DNA from 4 places in the Bradyrhizobium sp. 195 genome. Region 2 is predicted to be linked to each of the others. Evidence: predicted binding sites of a transcription regulator. Region 2 holds the regulator's gene; each other region holds the start of a gene.

Evidence for each region. Region 2 encodes LexA, which represses DNA repair genes until DNA is damaged. Its sites were predicted from a motif close to TGTTCNNNNTGTGTTCNG; they were not measured.
Region 1: IVB26_RS11765 (DUF3072 domain-containing protein) is a predicted target of LexA. The motif match lies at 2,363-2,380, and genes of this name have one in related genera.
Region 3: uvrA (excinuclease ABC subunit UvrA) is a predicted target of LexA. The motif match lies at 1,863-1,880, and genes of this name have one in related genera.
Region 4: IVB26_RS14335 (putative DNA modification/repair radical SAM protein) is a predicted target of LexA. The motif match lies at 2,723-2,740, and genes of this name have one in related genera.

Annotation. Positions count from the first base shown of each region.
Region 1 is NZ_CP082161.1:2,535,142-2,540,118, reverse strand. It holds gene IVB26_RS11795 (HWE histidine kinase domain-containing protein) at 1-682, shown strand, start outside; gene IVB26_RS11790 (hypothetical protein) at 782-1,003, opposite strand; gene IVB26_RS11785 (hypothetical protein) at 1,144-1,401, shown strand; gene IVB26_RS11780 (hypothetical protein) at 1,496-1,744, shown strand; gene IVB26_RS11775 (hypothetical protein) at 1,852-2,061, opposite strand; gene IVB26_RS11770 (hypothetical protein) at 2,080-2,301, opposite strand; gene IVB26_RS11765 (DUF3072 domain-containing protein) at 2,417-2,611, shown strand; gene IVB26_RS11760 (DUF6496 domain-containing protein) at 2,699-2,989, shown strand; gene IVB26_RS11755 (hypothetical protein) at 3,002-3,364, opposite strand; gene IVB26_RS11750 (Do family serine endopeptidase) at 3,642-4,977, opposite strand, start outside.
Region 2 is NZ_CP082161.1:4,819,234-4,824,210, reverse strand. It holds gene IVB26_RS22365 (GAF domain-containing protein) at 2-943, opposite strand; gene IVB26_RS22360 (hypothetical protein) at 1,162-1,596, opposite strand; gene lexA (transcriptional repressor LexA) at 1,988-2,689, opposite strand; gene IVB26_RS22350 (molybdopterin molybdotransferase MoeA) at 2,866-4,077, opposite strand; gene IVB26_RS22345 (hypothetical protein) at 4,298-4,504, opposite strand; gene IVB26_RS22340 (HAD family hydrolase) at 4,674-4,977, opposite strand, start outside.
Region 3 is NZ_CP082161.1:4,711,600-4,716,576, forward strand. It holds gene IVB26_RS21830 (outer membrane protein) at 15-713, shown strand; gene IVB26_RS21835 (outer membrane protein) at 938-1,690, shown strand; gene uvrA (excinuclease ABC subunit UvrA) at 1,975-4,956, shown strand.
Region 4 is NZ_CP082161.1:3,100,648-3,105,624, reverse strand. It holds gene IVB26_RS14350 (error-prone DNA polymerase) at 1-385, opposite strand, end outside; gene IVB26_RS14345 (Y-family DNA polymerase) at 382-1,974, opposite strand; gene IVB26_RS14340 (ImuA family protein) at 1,871-2,659, opposite strand; gene IVB26_RS14335 (putative DNA modification/repair radical SAM protein) at 2,821-4,056, shown strand; gene IVB26_RS14330 (UdgX family uracil-DNA binding protein) at 4,056-4,977, shown strand, end outside.

The DNA.
Region 1 (4,977 bases), 2.3 Mb from region 2:
CGGCGTCACCGTGGACATCACCGAACGCAAACGTGCCGAGGAACGGCAGAATCTGCTGGCGCGGGAAGTCGATCATCGCGCCAAGAATGCGTTGGCGCTGGCGCAGTCGATCGTGCGCCTCACCCGTGCCGACGAGGTCAAGGACTATGTCAACGCCGTCGAGGGACGGATCAATGCGCTGGCGCGCGTGCACACCATCCTGTCGCTGTCGAGCTGGCAGGGCGCCGAGCTCTCCAGGCTGATCGACGAGGAGCTTGCGCCCTATTCGCTCGGTGGCCAGATCATATTGGCGGGTCCGGAGGTCCAGTTGGTGCCGGCGACGGCCCAGACGCTGGCGCTCGCGCTGCACGAGCTCTTCACCAACTCAGCCAAGTATGGCGCCCTCTCGACCAGATCGGGACGGCTCACGATCGGCTGGCAGGTCGAGGATCAAGTGCTTACGCTGAGCTGGGAGGAATCCGGCGGTCCGCTCGTCATGACTCCGAAATCTCGCGGCTTCGGCACCCGAAGCCTGCTCGCGAGCGTCGAGTCCCAGCTCGGTGGACAGGCGCTGTTCGATTGGCGAGCCGAGGGCCTTTTGTGCCGTCTGGAGGTGCCGTTGACACGCAAGACGGCGGCGACAACCGCATCCAGCAAATTCGACGAGGCCAGCTCCGCCGAATTGCAGCGCGCATCCGGTTAGAGCGTTTTGCAGCGAAGTGAAGACTGTTTCGCGTCGAGAAAACGCGTCAAGACGAGAATCGAGAGCTTCCGTTTCGATTCAATCTGGATGACAAAGGCTCTAGCCGGACGCCGCGCTCGTCATACGCTGCGCCATCCGCGGTTCGCGCGCGACCCGGCCTTCGAGCCAGGCCTCCGTTCGGGCGAGATCGCGTAGCGCCCTGGCATAGCGGCGAGCCGCGCTTCGCTCCGCGCCCCGCGGCAGCTTGCGCGCTTTGCGCAGAATGTCCGCGGCGGCGTTGCGATAGGCCAGTGAGCGGTAAAGAAAGACTACCTTACCCATATCGAATGTCCCGTTTTGATGGCGCTCATCCTCGCAAGGCCGGCATGAACGTCGGATGAAGCCGGTGATGACAATTCCTTCATTTATTTGGAACCGGCGACTATGGCCCGCGTTTGCATGCCAAATCGGGATGCAGTCCCATGCGCGCAAAAAAGTCGTCGGACCTGGTCTCTCCTGCCGGCCTCATCAAGCTGATGACGCATGCGATGATGGGCGCGGCCCTCGGCCTCACCTTCAGTCTCGCGCTGATCCTGTGCAATCCCGCCGTCGCCAACCTGCTCAATCACGGTGGAAGCCAGGCCGCGATCGTTTTTGCCTTTACATTGGTGACGACGTTCGCGATCGGCGCGACCCTCACCGGCGTGGTGTTCATCCTCGCAGAGGACAAGCAATCTTGAAGCGTGCGTCAAGCGGGGCAGATGCTTTGTTGGGAACTCCTGCGATAAATGGCGGTTGGCTGCCTGCGTCAATTTAACTCAGGGAGTTCCTCACATGACAACGACCAAGCTCGCTCTCACCGTGATGTTGGCAACCGGTCTCGCCGCTGCACCGCTCGCCGCGCAGGCCAAATCGCACAAGGCGAAACACGGATCCTCGATGTCGTCATCGCAGACCACCGGCGCCAACACCAAGTCATCGAAGGGCGCGGATCCTTCCGGCCAGGGTGGCTCCGGTCCCGGATCGGACCAGGGCGGCACCATGACGAACAAGAGCAGCAAGGGCATGAGCAACACCAAGTAAGCTCGGGCGCCCATCTCAGACAAAAGCCCCGCGGCGGCGCGGGGCTTTTTTCGTCTCGATGATCGATCGGCAAATCGCGCGCCGTATCGGCGAGCGCCCGCGTCAGCTCATTGCGGCCGGCGCGCTTGGAGGTTGAGCCCGGGGCTCACAGAATTCGCCTTCACGAGATGCTCGAGCTGCGCGCGCTTGCGTCCGATCAGAAGTTGGGCCGCAGCATCATCGAGACCCGCGCGCTGCAATTGCCGGATGGCAGAGCCCAATTCGAGAATCTCGGCGCGCAACCTCAAGATCCGGTAAGTGTCCGGGTCTTCCTCCATGGCGCCCCCTCAAAGATTTCAGCGCCGCGTGTTCGTGCGCGCGGGATTGCCGACTGTCTTTAGCGAACGACGGCGCATCCGGTCGCGAACGTCAGGCAGCACGTCACTGCCTCCGGCAGCCTTCCATTCGCCGACCAGCAGATTGATCCTCCGGCGCAAATCCATTTGCGCCAGGGCCTGCTGGCTGCAATCGCGATCACCGTTGATGCGATCGCGCACGGCGGCCTCGACGTCGGCCATTTCCAGCCTCAAGATGCTGATTTTAGGCCGAATTTCATTAATTCTGTTGTCCATGGCTTGTTAGAACAAAATAAGAACATATAGTCAAGTCAGGATTTCAGGACGGAGAAGCCAGATGCAGGTTCAAGGTAAATACGACGCCAGGGTCTTCCTCACCGAGCAGATGACCCGGGCGCAGGGGCTAAGGCTGAAACGGCTAAGCGATGAGGCTTGTCAGCCCGCACAATTTGCGCGCGATCTGTCCTTCACCGAGGCCGCACGTCGCATCCAGGTGCTGGAAGCGGAGATCGACCTGGCGAATTCCTTCTAGGCTGCGTCGCGCATCTGGAACGTCAGATGCTCGCTTTCGGAACCATGCCTGGGTCGAATGGTTCTCCTCGGCCAAGGGAGAACATGCATGGCACGCAAGGCAAAGAAACGTCGCTACTCACGCAGCTCCGGCAGCGATGTCGAAAGCGAGATGCGACGCTACAAGAAGGGCACGGCAAAGAGCGGTCGCAAGGGCCGTGGCGGACGCGTGAAGAGTCGCAAGCAGGCGATCGCGATCGGACTGTCGAAGGCGCGCAAGAAGGGCAAGAAGGTCCCGAAGAAGGCATCGAAGAAGAAAGCGTCCAAGAAGAGGACGACGAAGAAGACCACCAAGAAGACAACCAAGAAATCGTCGAAGCGCAAATCCAGCAAGCGTTGACGCCGACCTGTCTCAGATCATGCTGCCCGGCATGAAGCAGCGGATCGAGACCCCAAAGGCTGTCTTCACCGGCCACACCATGGTGCGGCCGGCGCGGTTCGGCTCGGTGATGACGGCTTCATCAGGCACTTCGATCCACTCCCCGTCGAGACGCACGCGATAATGCCCGTTGTGCGACTCCCAATCGGGATCGGCGACGGCAAAACCATCTGCGTCCGAGCAGCACGGGCCGAGGTGGCTGCGCAGGCTGTCGAACCATGGCTTGAGGGGTGAGTCCGCGTAGCGGCCGTCATCACGACCGAGCGCGTTTCCGCCCCAAAGCACGAACGGCGCCGCGAGCAGCGCCCCCCTCAGCGAGAGCTTCAATCGATCCATGTCGGCACCGATCAAATGCGAACCACCGGCCAGTTCCACAAAACGGCGGCAAGTTCGAAGTTCCACGCTTGCAACCCGTGTTGGCGGCGTCGTTGCCGCGGCAGACCCGAGCTACTCCGACTGTGATGAGCGAACACGGCTTTTTCGGACGAACCCGGTCATCATCCCTGCCGTTAACGAGAATGTTATCGATGACCCCCTCCCGGGACTCTGAAGGCAAACGGACAAGGCGGCCCGAGGGCCGCCTTGTTTGAGTTTTGGCTGATCGATATTCGCCTCAGGCGAGCGGCACCGCCACGAACCTCGTCGCCTCCGCGCTTCTGACCTGCAACAGCACGCTGCGCTTGCCGGACGATTTGGCCTGCGCCAGCTCGGAGCGGACGTCGCCGACATTGGCGACCGCCTTGCCGCCGACATTGAGGATGACGTCGCCGGTCTGGATGCCGCGCTGCGCCGCCGGCCCTTGCGGATCGACTTCGGTGACGACAACGCCCTTCTGGCCAGCGCCCTGGACGTCACCGGCCGGAGCCAGGCCGAGCCCGAGACGCGGTGTGCCGTCGTTCGGCTGCCCCTTGCCCTCGTCAGCGCTGCCATTTCCTTTGGCCTGCCGCTCGTTCGGCAGCTCGCCGAGTGCGAGCGTCAGCGTCTTGGTGGCGCCCTTGTGGAAGACGTCGAGCTTCACCGAGCTGCCCGGCGCCAGGGTGGCGATGGTACGGGCGAGGTCGCGGGAGTCCTTGATCGCGGTGCCGTTGACGGCGGTGATGACGTCACTCGCCTCGATGCCGGCCTTGGCCGCCGGGCTGCCGTCCTGCGGGCTGTCGACGATGGCGCCGCGCGCCTCCTTCAGCCCGAGGCTGTCGGCGATCTCGGCGGTGACCGGCTGCACCTGCACGCCGAGCCAGCCGCGGGTGACCGCGCCCTTGTCCTTCAGCTGCGCGACGACGAGTTTTGCGGTCGAGGCCGGGATGTCGAAGCCGATGCCGACCGAGCCGCCGGAGGGCGAGAAGATCGCAGTGTTCACGCCGATCACGTTGCCGCTCATGTCGAAGGCCGGGCCGCCGGAATTGCCCTTGTTGATGGGTGCATCGATCTGGATGAAGTCGTCATAGGGACCATTGCCGATGTCGCGGCCGCTGGCCGAGACGATGCCGGCAGTCACGGTGCCGCCGAGGCCGAAGGGATTGCCGACCGCGACCACCCAGTCGCCGACGCGGGGCTTCTGGTCGGCGAATGTGACAAACGGGAAGTCCTTCTTGCCATCGACCTTGATCAGCGCGAGATCCGTCTTCGGATCGGTGCCGACGACCTTCGCGGTGTAGCTCGTGCCGTCATCCATCGTCACCTGCACCGAGGTGGCGTGGTCGACAACGTGGTTGTTGGTCACGGCATAGCCGTCGGCGGAGATGAAGAAGCCGGAGCCTTCGCCCGTGACCATCTGATGGCGCTGGCGCGGCATGCCGTTCATGCCGCCCGGGCCACGGAAGCCGAACTGTCGTGAGAACTGATCGAACGGCGTCTCCTCGTCCGAATCCATCCGGTTCTGTTGCAGCATGGCGCTCTTGTCGTTGGCCTGGTCGATCTTGACCCGCACCGAGATGACGGCGGGCTTGACC
Region 2 (4,977 bases):
TTTACAGATACCAGGCCAGCACGGCTTCCAGCCTTGCGTTGCCGATGACCGGCAGGGCCACCATCCGGCTCAACCCGGCTGCGCAGGCCTCGGAGCCGGCGATCGAGCCGTCATCGGTGAGATCGTCGTTGAGCACTGGCATGCCGGCGGCCCAGGCGCCGCCGATGCTGCCTTCGCCCCAGGCAATGGATTGCGTCGCATAGCGTGCGGCAAGGTCGGTGTGCGCGCTGCAATCGCCGGCACGCAGGACCAGCGCCGAACGGGCCTCGTTCGGGACCCAGATCTCGACGCGTCGCGCGATCGGCGTTGCCTGCGCGGAGAGGAATGTCAGAACCCAGGTTTGGTCGGTGCCGGTCCGGTAGGGCACGCCGACCCCCAAATTGATCCCGATCTTGGCCGCGTCCTCCCAGCGCAGGAAGCTCCTGGCGTCGTGCAGGTCCTTGATAATCAGTGGCAGACCCGCCTTCCAGGTGCGTCCGGGCAGGCCGAAGCCGCGAGGAAACGTGGTGTGGCGGGAGTTGAATTCGAACATGTCCGCCGTGCCGTAATAGCCGTCGACAAGCGCCATCTCGTGGGAGCGATCAGGATCGTTGTGCCAGAGTTCGATCGCGCCGACATGCGCCTCGTCGTCGCCGCAGAACAGCACCATCACGGCTTGCAGAAATTCGCCTGCAAACACCGGCACGGCCACGCCGCAGGTGAGGCCGGCCGCGAGCGCCTGATCGGTGCGCTTGAAATAGGAGTTGGCGAATGTCGTGAGGATGACGGGATGGCCAGAGGCCCAGGCCTTGCCTGGAAGCCCCTCGTCATATCCGAAATGCAGCTCTGCGCTGGCGGTCTTGAATGCGGACAGGCCTTCGTCGTAGAGGCCGCCGCCGAATTCCAGCCGCATGCGCGTCCGGTCAGGTATCCAGAGTTCAACGACGCGAATGAAGGTCTTCATCGAGCTGTCCGCCGCCTCAAACCACGACAGCATCGGACATTTGGCTGCGGAGCGGACGTTCAAAATTCAGGCAGGACGGGTTAAACTTCGTGCGGCGACGATGTGCGGCGGCGGGTCTCGCCGATCGATTTTCGTGAAACACAAACCCGCCGGGCTCGCCGGCCTCGGCCGGCGATGGCATTTCAATCCTGGCCCGACCTATTGTCGGTCGAGTGGCGTCAGCCGATCGGCAGGCGCGTGACCGTCGGCCGGCCGTCGGCGATGATCTGCGGCTTGTGCTCGCGCTCGCTGACGGGCTGGGTCACCGGCAGTTGCAGCACGGTTGCGCGCTGGCCTTCGACGAGTTGCGTCACCAGCACGTATTTGCCATCCGGGAATTCGATCGCGTCGTGATGGCGATCGGGAATGTGCGGATCGATCTTGCCGAACTTGCCGACGCGCGAATTGACGGTGCGCGTCCAGATCCAGCGATTGTCGTAACGGACGTTGTCGGCGAAGGCGAGCTCCGTCCCCGGCAGCAGGCAGACGGCCACGGTCGGATCGGCCGCAGAAGCAAAACCACGCGTCGAGGTGCCGCGGAACGTTGTCGACACGATCGTCTCGCCGACTTCGGCGGGGCGCGATGCAACGGCATGCAGGCTGTAGTCACACATCGGGTGCTCCTCATGCGAAGATAGCAACCCGCGCCTCCCTCGGAGGCGCAAGCCTCTATCAGAGTGGAAGCAGACAACGCTCTGCTTGGTTGTAGGCAAATCTGCGGCTGGCACGCGGGATGCGATCAAATTATCTTTTCGAATCCGCGAGGAACAAAGCTCACATCAATGCATTCGGCAAAGACGAGCGTTAGCGGCCCGCGCGCGCCGATGTATCATTGTCTGCTCGAGGCCTCGAGACCGAAAAGTGACGAGTGCTTGGCGGCGACACGCCGGGGCGTCGCGCTGGAAGGGGCCGGACAATCTGCGCAAGACCAGAAGACTGCCCAGCAGGAGCGGATCAGATCCGCTCCAATCGGAATCATTGGTATCGAATGACCGCCGAGGGGTCTCAGTACTTCCGGTAAAGCCCGATCAGCTTGCCCTGAATTTTCACGCGGTTCGGCGGCAGGATGCGCACCTCATAAGCGGCATTGGCGGGTTCGAGTGCGATCGAGGCGCCGCGGCGGCGGAAGCGCTTGAGCGTGGCCTCCTCGTCGTCGATCAGCGCCACCACGATGTCACCGGTATCGGCGCTCTCGTTGCGCTGGATCAGCGCCATGTCGCCGTCGAGGATACCGGCCTCGACCATGGAATCGCCGCGCACTTCGAGGGCGTAGTGCTCGCCGGAGCCGAGCATGTCAGGCGGCACGCTGATGGTGTGGCTGCGGGTCTGCAACGCCTCGATCGGCGTGCCGGCCGCGATGCGGCCCATCACGGGCACTGCAACGGGCCGCTCGCCCTCGTCCACGGCCGGGCTGGAGCTCGCGCGGACCTTGCCGAGATTGCCCTCGATGACGCTCGGCGTGAAGCCGCGTCGGTTGCCGGCGGCAGCTTGAAGCTCCGGCAGCTTGATCACTTCGATGGCGCGGGCGCGGTTGGGCAGGCGGCGGATGAAGCCGCGCTCCTCGAGCGCGGTGATCAGGCGGTGAATGCCTGACTTCGAGCGCAGGTCGAGCGCATCCTTCATCTCGTCGAAGGAGGGCGGCACGCCGCTTTCCTTCAAGCGTTCGCTGATGAACCGCAGAAGCTCGTATTGTTTGCGCGTTAACATCTCGACCAAAGTCCCCCGGTTGATGTCGTTCGATTCCGAGACGATGAATTCAGCGATAAGCCGCTGCATGCTCGAAACAAATCATGAACGGACACTATATGTTCGATACATGTTCCGCAACTGCTTAATTTACCGTGAACAGAGGCAAACTCGCGGAATGCGTGTGGCCGCGCAGTTCAGACGGGGAGCCGCAGCACCTCGCAAGGGCTGCCGGCCTCGGCCTTCGGGGCGAACGGTGGGCGGACGAGAAGTACCTGTGCTGCAGCGAGATTCGCAAGCAGAGAGGAGTCCTGATGACTGACGGGAACGGCGACGAGCGTGCCGTCGTCGCGCAGCTCCAGCCGCGCGCGCAGATAATCCTCGCGCTGGTCGTTGGCGCCGAGATCGCGGCCCAGCACGGCGCGCTCGCGACGATGATGGATCACTGAACGGCCCGACAGCGCGCGAATCAGCGGCACCATGAACAGGAAGGCGCAGACGTAGGAGGACACGGGATTGCCGGGCAGGCCGATCACACCCATCGCGCCGAGCCGTCCGTGCATCATCGGCTTGCCGGGCCGAATCGCGATCTTCCAGAACGCCATCGAGATGCCTTCGTCCAGGAGCGCCTGCTGGACCAGATCGTGGTCGCCGACCGACGCGCCGCCGGTCGTGATCAGGATGTCGGTACCGCTCTCGCGGGCGCGACGGATGCCGGCGGAGGTGGCTGCAAGCGTATCGGCGGCAACGCCGAGGTCGATGGTCTCGGCGCCCTCGCTGCGGGCTAGAGCGTGCAGGGCGTAGCCATTGGAATAGACGATCTGGCCGTGCCCGGGCGTTGAGCCCGGCATCACCAGTTCGTCGCCGGTGGCGAGGATCGCGACCTTCGGACGGCGGCAGACGGCGAGATGCGGGTGATTCATTCCGGCTGCGAGCGCGAGGTCGCGCTCTGTCAGACGGGTTCCTTTGCGCAAGAGCACGTCGCCCTCGCGGAAGTCGACGCCTGCCGGGCGGATGTGCCGTCCGGCGATCGCGGCTTCCTTGATCGTGACGCTATCGCCGTCCGCGACGGTGTCCTCCTGGATCACGACCGCGTCCGCACCGTCGGGAATGACGCCGCCCGTGAAGATCCGTACGGCTTCGCCGGCACCGACCGTTCCTGCGAAAGGACGGCCCGCCGCGACCTCGCCGATGACCGTCAGCCGGGAATCGATCGTTGCCGCATCGGCGGCGCGCACGGCATAGCCGTCCATCGCCGACATCGCTTGCGGCGGCTGCGTGCGCCGCGCCGCGACGTCGCGCGCGAGCACGCGATGGTAGGCCTCGTCGAGGGAGGCCTTCTGTTCGGGCAGTGGCTCTGCACCCGCCAGCACCGCGGCAAGCGCGTCCGAAACCGGCATCAGGGCCACGGGCTAAACTCCTGCTGAGCACATTGGTAAATGGCCGGCGAGAGTTCTATCCGAGTGCGGGCGCGAGGCAAAGCAGCACGCAGGGTGATTTATCCTGCGTGGCCTCAGCAGTGGAGGAGGCGGCTCAATTCCGTCGCGGCATGATCCGGAAGGCGAGACAGACCGGGATGAGGATGGCCATGGCGAGCACGAGAAGGACGAATGCCACGGCCAGCATCGGTCAACTCCCGCTCGGTCGGCCCGAGCCGTCGTTCAGTGCGACGTCGGGAGCTTTGGGACCTTGATCCTTGTCGGGCAGAGGGTCGGCCTGAGACTTCAGGTCGGCGGCCTTGCTGATCAGCTTGGCGGAAAGGTCAGAATCCGAGGTGGTTCTTGCGAATTCAAGCAGGAGAGAGGCTTGCTTGGTGAGATAGGTTTTGCCCAGCACGTCGATAAGTCCGATGTAGAAGTCCCAACCGACTCATGAGTCCGAAGGGTGGCATTCCGTTCCCGGAACTCTGTACAAAAATGCACAAAGGGTTTGGGTTCCTCATGTTCCGCAGATTTGGTCCCGGGAACCGGGGCGTGCGGTGGGCTCGCGCTGGGACCGTTTAGCCTCAGATTCCTAGGGCCTTCAAGGCGTTCCCGACATCGCGCGGCGACGTGACATGCACGGCGGTCAGGCCGCGCGCCTGCGCTCCCTCGATGTTCTCGGCGAGATCGTCGAAGAACACGATGCGCTCCGCTGGCACGCCGATCGCCGCGACGACATGGTCGAAAGCCTCCGCATCCGGTTTGCGCAGGCCGATGCTGGAAGACAAATACAGTCCGCGGAAATGGCCGAGCAGATCGGCATATTCCTTCGAGAAATAGTCGACGTGCGGCCGGTTGGTGTTGGAGAAGGCGTAGAGCGGCATCTGC
Region 3 (4,977 bases), 110 kb from region 2:
GGATTAAGTTGAAAATGAAGAAGGTTTTGTTGGCTTCGGCCTGTTTGTTCGCTCTGGCGGCCCCCGCTTCGGCTGCTGACCTCGCGGCCCGCCCCTACACCAAGGCTCCGATCGCTCCGATGGCTTCGGTCTACAACTGGACCGGTTTCTATCTCGGTGTCGTCGGTGGCGGCGCCTGGGAAAGCGGTTCCGGCGACCCCCGGATGAAGGGCGGCTTCGTCGGCGGCACCGGCGGCTACAACTGGCAGACCGGCAACGTCGTGTTCGGCATCGAGGCTGATGGCTCGTGGGCCGACGTCAGCGCCTCGGCGTCCACTCCGGTTCTCGTTGGCGGCGCCATCGTCCCGTTTACGGTGACCTCGCGCATCGACGCGCTCGGCACCGTGCGCGGCCGTCTCGGCTGGGCCGTCAACAACGTCCTGTTCTACGGCACAGGTGGTTACGCCTGGATCGACAACAAGATCACCGCCGGCACGCCTGGCCTGACCTTCTCCGAGTCCAAGTGGCATTCGGGTTGGACCGTCGGCGCTGGCATCGAGGCCTTCTTCGCTCCGCAGTGGTCGGTCAAGGGCGAGTACCTCTATCGCAGCCTGGGCGGCGAGACCTATTTCTCGGGCATCGGCGCTCCGGTTAACACCGGCACCCTCAACCTCCACACCGTGCAGGTCGGCGTGAACTATCACTTCGGCGCCCCGGTGGTCGCCAAGTACTAAGTCAACGCTCCAACGCTTCGCGTTACGAAAGGCCGGCCTCGCGCCGGCCTTTTTGTTTGTCCGCGACAACCCGCTTGCTGGCCAGCGTTTTTGGAGAGATGTGGCGCCCGGGTGACACAACCTTTGGCTTCAATGGTATAAAACAATGGCATTGGTCGGGCATAGGTCCGCTGCTCTTCCGCTTTTTGGAAGGCAAAAACGAGAAACGGAACTGGGGAATCGATATGAAGAAGATTTTGCTGGCTTCGGCCGGTTTGTTCGTACTCAGCGCGCTGGCACCGGCCTCGGCGGCCGATTTGGCGGCCCGCCCCTACACCAAGGCTCCGGTCGCGCCGATCGCAATGTATAATTGGAGCGGTTTCTACATCGGCATCAACGGCGGTGGCGCCTCGAGCCGCAATTGCTGGGATGTCAACAATATCTTCGGCATTGCAGGACCAGACACGCCCGAAGGCTGTCACAATGCAACCGGCGGCGTCGTCGGTGGCCAGGTCGGTTATCGCTGGCAGTCGGCCAACTGGGTGTTTGGTCTCGAAGCTCAGGGCGACTGGGCCAACCTGAAGGGCTCCAATACGAGCTTGGTGCTTGGGCCGCCCGCGCTGGTCAACCAGACCAAGATCGATGCGCTGGGCCTGTTCACCGGCCAGATCGGCTACGCCTGGAACAACGTGCTCTGGTATGTGAAGGGCGGCGCGGCCGTCACGCACGCCAAATATAACGGTCTGCTGGGCGGCGTCGTCCTCGATAGCGCCAGCGAAACGCGCTGGGGCGGCGCGGTCGGCACCGGCGTGGAATTCGGTTTCGCCCCGAACTGGTCCGTCGCGATCGAGTACGACCATCTGTTCATGGGCCGCCGCAACAACTCGTTCACGATTCTCGGTGTCAACGACCGCATCGACCGTATCAAGCAGGACGTCGACATGGGCACCGTCCGCCTCAACTACACCTTTGGCGGCCCGGTGGTCGCCCGGTATTGATCGGAAGTCCCGATCTACCGACGTCACATCGTCACGAAAGGCCGGCCTTGCGCCGGCCTTTTTGTTTGGGCGGACACGTCCCGCGAGGTTCCGCCCGCCCCGCTCCTGCCAGATGCCGCCAGCGCGCCAACATTCCGTTGACGATTCGCAACTCCCTCTGGAAATCCGCCCGCGTTCTTCCTACGTTCGCTGCCAACCCCATCGGCGCCGATCCCGGTTCCGGGCGAAGCGCGCCTTGACGTTGGCGCGATCGCGAGCCTTTGGGCTCCTTGAGGGCAACTCGGATGGATGAAGTGATTAAGGCGAAGCGCCACCAGCAGAACGCGGGCTCCAGCCTGCGCGCAATTACGATCCGTGGCGCGCGCGAGCACAACCTCAAGAACATCGATGTCGAGATTCCCCGCGACAAGCTGGTGGTGTTCACCGGCCTGTCAGGCTCCGGAAAATCCTCGCTCGCCTTCGACACGATCTACGCCGAGGGCCAGCGCCGCTACGTCGAATCGTTGTCGGCCTACGCGCGTCAGTTCCTGGAGATGATGCAGAAGCCTGACGTCGACCAGATCGACGGCCTGTCGCCGGCGATCTCGATCGAGCAGAAGACGACCTCGAAGAACCCTCGCTCCACCGTCGGCACCGTCACCGAGATCTACGACTACATGCGCCTGCTCTGGGCGCGCGTCGGCGTGCCCTATTCGCCGGCCACGGGCCTTCCGATCGAGAGCCAGACCGTCTCGCAGATGGTCGACCGCGTGCTGGCGCTGCCCGAGGGCACCCGTCTCTATCTGCTCGCGCCGGTCGTGCGCGGCCGCAAGGGCGAGTACCGCAAGGAGCTCGCCGAATGGCTCAAGAAGGGCTTTCAGCGCGTCAAGATCGACGGCACCTTTCATGAGCTGGCGGAAGCGCCGACGCTCGACAAGAAATTCCCGCATGACATCGACGTCGTCGTCGATCGCATCGTGGTGCGCGCCGACATCGGCCAGCGTCTCGCCGAGAGCTTTGAGACCGCGCTGAAGCTCGCCGAGGGCCTGGCCGTCGTCGAGTTCGCCGACGCGCCGGCGGCGGCACCCGCCGAAGAGAAAGAGAAAAAGAAGACCGCGAAGATCCACGACAAGAGCGGTCCCGAGCGCATGCTGTTCTCGGAAAAGTTCGCCTGCCCGGTCTCCGGCTTCACCATTCCCGAGGTCGAGCCCAGGCTCTTTTCCTTCAACAACCCCTACGGCGCCTGCCCCGCCTGCGGCGGCCTCGGCGTCGAGCAGCATGTCGACGAGGATCTCGTGATCCCCGACAAGGAGCTCGCGATCGGCAAGGGCGCGATCGCGCCCTGGGCGAAATCGTCCTCGCCTTATTACGTGCAGACGCTGACCGCGCTCGGCAAGCACTACAAATTCACGCTGACCACCAAGTGGAAGGATCTGCCGAAGAAGACGCAGAACGCGATCCTTCATGGCTCCGGCGAGGACGAGATCAAGTTCTCCTACGAGGACGGGGTACGTTCCTACGACACCAAGAAGCCGTTCGAGGGCGTCATCACCAACATCAACCGCCGCTATCGCGAAACCGAAAGCGAGTGGGCGCGCGAGGAGCTGGCGAAGTATTTCCACGACGTGCCATGCGAGGGCTGCAAGGGTTTCCGCCTCAAGCCCGAGGCGCTCTGCGTCAAGATCGGGACCAAGCATATCGGCGAGATCTCGGAGCTGTCGGTCAGGAAGGCCGGCGAATGGTTCGAGACCGTGCCCGACGCGCTGAACGCGCAGCAGAACGAGATCGCCGGCCGCATCCTCAAGGAGATCCGCGAGCGCCTCACCTTCCTGCTCGACGTCGGCCTCAACTACCTCACCTTGTCTCGCTCCTCCGGCACGCTGTCCGGCGGCGAGAGCCAGCGCATTCGCCTGGCCTCGCAGATCGGCTCTGGCCTGACAGGCGTGCTCTACGTGCTCGACGAGCCCTCGATCGGCCTGCACCAACGCGACAACGCCCGCCTGCTCGACACCCTCAAGCGGCTGCGCGACCTCGGCAACACCGTGATCGTGGTCGAGCATGACGAGGACGCCATCCTCCTCGCCGACCACGTCCTCGACATCGGCCCCGGCGCCGGCATGCATGGCGGCAACATCATCGCCGAAGGCACGCCCGCCGAGATCATGCGCAATCCGAAATCGCTCACCGGCAAGTACCTGACCGGCGAGCTCGAGGTCGAGGTGCCGGAGCGGCGCCCGCCGAACCATCGCCGCACCATCAAGGTGGTCAACGCGCGCGGCAATAACCTCAAGAACGTCACCGCCGAGATTCCGCTCGGCCTGTTCACGGCCGTCACCGGCGTCTCCGGCGGCGGCAAGTCGACGCTGCTGATCGACACGCTCTACAAGTCGATCGCCCGCAAGCTGAACAACGCCAGCGAAGGCGCCGCCCCGCACGACCGCATCGAGGGCTTGGAGCATATCGACAAGATCATCGATATCGACCAGTCGCCGATCGGCCGCACCCCGCGCTCGAATCCGGCGACCTATACCGGCGCCTTCACGCCGATTCGCGAATGGTTCGCCGGCCTGCCCGAGTCCAAGGCGCGCGGCTACGAGCCCGGCCGCTTCTCCTTCAACGTCAAGGGCGGCCGCTGCGAGGCCTGCCAGGGCGACGGCGTCATCAAGATCGAGATGCACTTCCTGCCCGACGTCTACGTCACCTGCGACGTCTGCAAGGGCAAGCGCTACAACCGCGAGACGCTGGAGGTGCTGTTCAAGGGCAAGAGTATCGCCGACGTGCTCGACATGACCGTCGAGGAAGCCGCCGACTTCTTCAAGGCGGTGCCGCGCGTGCGCGAGACCTTCCAGACCCTGCACCGCGTCGGCCTCGACTACATCCATGTCGGCCAGCAGGCCACCACGCTCTCGGGCGGCGAAGCCCAGCGCGTCAAGCTGGCCAAGGAGCTGTCCAAGCGCGCCACCGGCCGCACGCTGTACATCCTGGACGAGCCGACCACCGGCCTGCACTTCCACGACGTCAAGAAGCTGCTGGAGGTGCTGCACGAGCTGGTCGCGCAGGGCAACACGGTCGTCGTCATCGAGCACAATCTCGAAGTCATCAAGACCGCCGATTGGGTCATCGACCTCGGCCCCGAAGGCGGCGACGGCGGCGGCGAGATCGTCGCCTGGGGCCCGCCGGAGGATATCGCGAAGGCGCCGCGGAGCTATACGGGCAAGTTTCTGGCGCCGGTGCTGAAGAAGGCGGGGAAGCCGAAGCGAAGGACCACGAGCGAGGCGGCGGAGTAGTTGCTCTGAACCGAAGCCGTA
Region 4 (4,977 bases), 1.7 Mb from region 2:
CGGAAAACTCCAGAAGATCGGCGAAGGTGAGACGGCACTCACCCTTCTCGATGCGCGTGATGTCGTCGCCGCGCTTGCCCCGGGTGAGGAGCTGACAGAGCCGGCCATAGGCCGCACGGTCGCGCGGATAGACGAAAATGTCGGGGGTGCCGTCGACGAAGACGATGCGTGCGCCGATCAGGAGCTTCGGCTTGTGCACCACCTCGTCATTGTCGAGCTCATTCCAGGCCCGCACCACGCCGGCCAGCGTGTTGTGATCGGCGATGCCGATCGCGGGAAGGCCGAGCTTGCTCGCCTGATGCACATAGGCGCGTGGATCCGAACCGCCGCGCAGGAAAGAGAAGTTGGTGGTGATGCCGATCTCGGCATAAGCTGATGTGTTCATGCGAAGAGACCGTGCACATACCAGCCCGGAGGGGTGGGCTTGCCCTCGGCATCGAAGCACTCCCCCTCGTAAAGACCGTCGCGAAAAATCCAGAAGCGCAGGCCTTCGGCATCCTCGATGCGGAAATAATCCCTGGTCAGCTGCTTGCCGTCCTGCCGCCACCATTCCATTGCGATGCGCTCGGGCCCTTCCACCCGCACCACCGCATGCAACGCGCGGCGCCAGGTGAATTGATGCGGCGGCCCGTCGGGCACGCTCGCGAACGGCACCTTGATCGGCTCCGGCTTGTCGAACAGCCGCAAGGGACGCAGCGGCGGCTCGCTCTCGACACGTGCGGGCCATTCGGCCTGCATGGCGGCAGCGAGATGATGCTGCGCCGGCGCGGCCATCGCCGCACATTCGGGGATATGGGTATCCTGCGGCAGGTGCACGACGACGCGCTTTCCGCCGATACGGGCGGCGATGCGATCGATCAACGCGGCAAGCTCGTCATTGTCGTGGACATGGGCGTCGAGATCGCGCTGCTCCTGCACCACGATCTCGGTGCGGCTCGCCGACAGCCGCACCATATCGAAGCCGAAGCCGGGATCGAGGGGATCTGCGAGCGCATCGAGGCGCTCGCGGAACAGGCGGTCGATCACCGCGCTTCGCGTCACCGGACGACCGGTCTCGACCATGATCGTGCGCACCACGCCGTCGGTACGGAAGAACGCCGCCTCGAGCCGGCGCGCGCCCTTGCCTTGTTTCTCCATGGAGGCGATCAACGTGTCGGCGAGCCGCGACAGCGTCATCGCGATCGTGGTGTCGGTTGCGATCGGCTCGGCAAAGCGCTTCTCCACAATGTAATCGGGCAGCGGCTTGCGCGGATTGATCGGGGCATCGCCCTGCCCCAGCGCATGGGCGAGCAGTGTGGAGAACCGCGCGCCGAACCGCGCCGTGATTTCGCCCGGCGAGCGCGCGGCGACGTCCCCGATGGTCTTCAGGCCGGCGCGGCGCAGGCCGGTGGTGATGGCCTCGCCCGCGCCGAGCGCAGACACCGGAAACCGGTCGATCGCCGCCGCCTCTCCGCCATCGGGGACGATGCTGCTAGATGCCTGCCGCGTCAGCGTACGCGCACAGACCGACGTGCCGGCGATCGCCGCGCCGACGGCAAAGCCCTGGCGGGCAAGCGCACGAACCAGCGTCGTTAGCAGCGCAGCCTCGCCGCCGAACAGATGTGCGCAGCCGGTGATATCGAGGAACAACCCGTGCGGCGGATCGAGCGCCACCAGCGGCGTGAAGCGGTCGCACCAATCGGCGATATCGCTGAGCGTCTTCGCATCGGCGACGGTATCGGCATCGAACACTTTTAGATCCGGACACATCGCCCGCGCATTGGCCAGAGGCTGGCCGATGTACAGGCCGAGGCGCTCGGCGGCCTCGTCCAACGCATGGATCACCAGCGCATTGTTGTCCTTGATGACGACGATGCTCGGATGAGTGGATTTACCCAGTCCGGCGCTGCCAAGGAACCGCTGGATCCGGTCGATAGGCAGGCGCGGCAGCCACAGGCTGAGAATACGTCGACGGCTCACTGAACTGGCACTCATCACATTTCCATTCCATGATCCACCGGCCGCACGGGCCATGACGATTGCGCAACAGCTCGGCATCGAAGCGCGGCGCGCCCCAGATGCTCCACCCCGGGCTTGGCGGCGAATGCGCCGCGCGCAGCATCCATCGCGTCTCCGCGGTCGACGGCAAAGGCTGCGCGGCCATGCGCAGCATCAGGCCGGTGACGCCGGAGCCTTGCGCGGCCAGCGTCAGCTTGCGGCTCGCCACGAGATCGAACTGCCTGGTCTCGCCCCAGAGCTCGAGGACGACGGCGCCCAATGCATCGCAAGCAAGCGCGTCGGCCGAGGTGCGCAGCGCGCTCTCCACGTCGGCCGCGCGCACCATCACCACGCGGCGCGGATCGAGGCCGAGCTCGGCGAGCCCGCTCATCGACAGCGCGCCCGTCTCCACTTCCGAGAAATCCTGCCGCACCCACAGCAGCGGCTTGCGTGCCGTCACGCGGCTCGCAAGCCCCATGACAAACCCCGTTGCGGCCGTCCCCTGCCGCCCCTCGCAAAACACCTCGTGGATCGCCGCGCGCGCGAGCCCGCCCTTCAGGGCGGTGTCGACCTCGCCGTGGCCGAGTGCGACGCGATCATACTGATGCACGACCTCCGCCGTCTCGATGCGCTCGATCTGGCCGCGCAGGATCGCAAGCGCGCTGCTACGTGCGCCGCTCATGCTCGCCGCTCCTCAGAAATTGGGGCCGTGGTCTTCAAAAGAAGAACCAGCGGCTGGCTCATTTGTTCATGATATGTTCTAATATAAAGCTAACGGCGCCAGAAGAGTCAATCAAATTGGCGCGCCTAGGGATTCATGAGTTGAATCAAAGGGATTCCAACATGGACGTACAACGCAAGCTGGAAATTCTCGCGGACGCCGCCAAGTACGACGCGTCCTGCGCCTCCAGCGGCACGGAAAAGCGGGATTCCAGCGACGGCAAGGGCATGGGCTCGACCGCGCCCGGCATGGGAATTTGTCATTCCTACGCGCCCGACGGACGCTGCATCTCCCTGCTCAAGGTGCTGCTGACCAACGCCTGCAATTACGATTGCCTCTATTGCGTCAACCGCGCCTCCTCGAACGTGGCGCGCGCCCGCTTCACCATCGACGAACTGGTCAAGCTGACGCTCGACTTCTACCGTCGCAATTACATCGAAGGGCTGTTCCTCTCCTCCGGCATCATCCGCAGCCCCGACTACACCATGGAGCAGGTGGTCAGCGTCGCGCGCAAATTGCGCGAGGAGCATCACTTCCGCGGCTACATTCATCTGAAGACCATTCCCGAGGCTGACGACACACTGATCGCGGAAGCCGGCAAATATGCCGATCGTCTCTCCATCAACATCGAGATGCCCGAGGAAACCAGCCTGCAGCAATTCGCGCCGGAAAAGGACGTGCGTGCGATCCGCCGCACCATGGGCCGGTTGCGGCTGAAGCTCGACGAAGCCGAGGAAGACCGCAACGCGAAAACGAAAGTAAAGCGGCAACGCTTCGCACCCGCCGGACAAAGCACACAGATGATCGTCGGCGCCGACGCGGCCTCCGACCATACCATTCTCCACACCAGCGCCAATCTCTACGGCGCCTACCGGCTCCGGCGCGTCTACTATTCCGCCTTCAGCCCGATCCCTGACGCGAGCCGCGCTTTGCCTCTGGTACAGCCGCCCTTGCTGCGCGAGCATCGGCTCTACCAGGCCGACTGGCTGATGCGGTTCTACGGCTTCGACGTTGCGGAGATCGTCGACGACAGCGCCATGCTGCCGCTCGACATCGATCCCAAGCTGGCCTGGGCGCTGCGTCATCGCGACCGCTTCCCGCTCGACGTCAACCGCGCCAGCCGCGAGGAGCTTCTGCGCGTGCCGGGCTTCGGCACCAGGACGGTTGAACGCATCATCGCGACACGCCGCACCACCACGATCCGCCTCACCGATCTCGCACGGCTGCACGTCCCCCGCAACAAGGCGCTGCCGTTCATCGTCCTCAGCGATCACCGCCCCTCACCGCATCGTCTCGACGAAGCGCGGCTGGTCGAGCGGTTCAAGCCGAAGGCAACGCAACTGGGGTTTGGCTTCTGATGCAGTACGTCACCCTCGACACCGAAACCGATTTCGACGGCTGGCGCAATGCCGCGCGGACACTCGTGCTTCATCATGTGAAGCCCACCGATGTCATCTGGGCCGTGCAGGGTGGCGAAGCCGAGTTGTTCGCGCCGCCCGCGCCGTCTCCGATCCTCGAGGTGAACGACGGCACCTTCAGCGTATCCGCAAAATTCGTCGAACTCGCCCAGGCCGCAATCCTGCACCGCGACCGCCAGCGCTTTGCGATCCTCTATCGCCTGCTCTGGCGGCTGAAGGACAATCACGATCTCATCGAGGTCGCGACCGACCCTGATGTCGCGCAGGTCACGGCCATGGCGAAAGCGGTCTATCGCGACGAGCACAAGATGCATGCCTTCGTGCGCTTCCGCGAGATCGGCCGGGAACGCGAGGCGCATTACGTCGCCTGGTTCGAGCCGGAGCATCACATCGTCGAGCTCGCCGCGCCGTTCTTCGCCAGGCGCTTTGCCGACATGCCCTGGTCGATCCTGACGCCCGATTTGTGCGCGCATTGGGACGGCCATGCGCTCACGTTCACCTCAGGTGTCAGCAAAAGCGAAGCGCCGGGCGAAGATCGGCTCGAGGAAACCTGGCGGCGTTACTACGCCAGCATCTTCAATCCGGCCCGGCTCAAGGTGAAGGCGATGCAGGCCGAGATGCCAAAGAAATACTGGAGGAACCTGCCCGAGGCTTCGATCATTAAGCCTCTGATCGAGGACGCCGAGCGCATGACCGGCGCCATGATCGCCAATGCCGCAACCGATCCGCACAAGCCTCAGAGGCGGCCGGAGGCTCCAATGAAACGCAAGCTTACTGCCGACAATCTCGAAACGCTTCGCGAGGAAGCTGCGCATTGCCGCGCCTGCCATCTCTACAAGGACGCGACCCAGACCGTGTTCG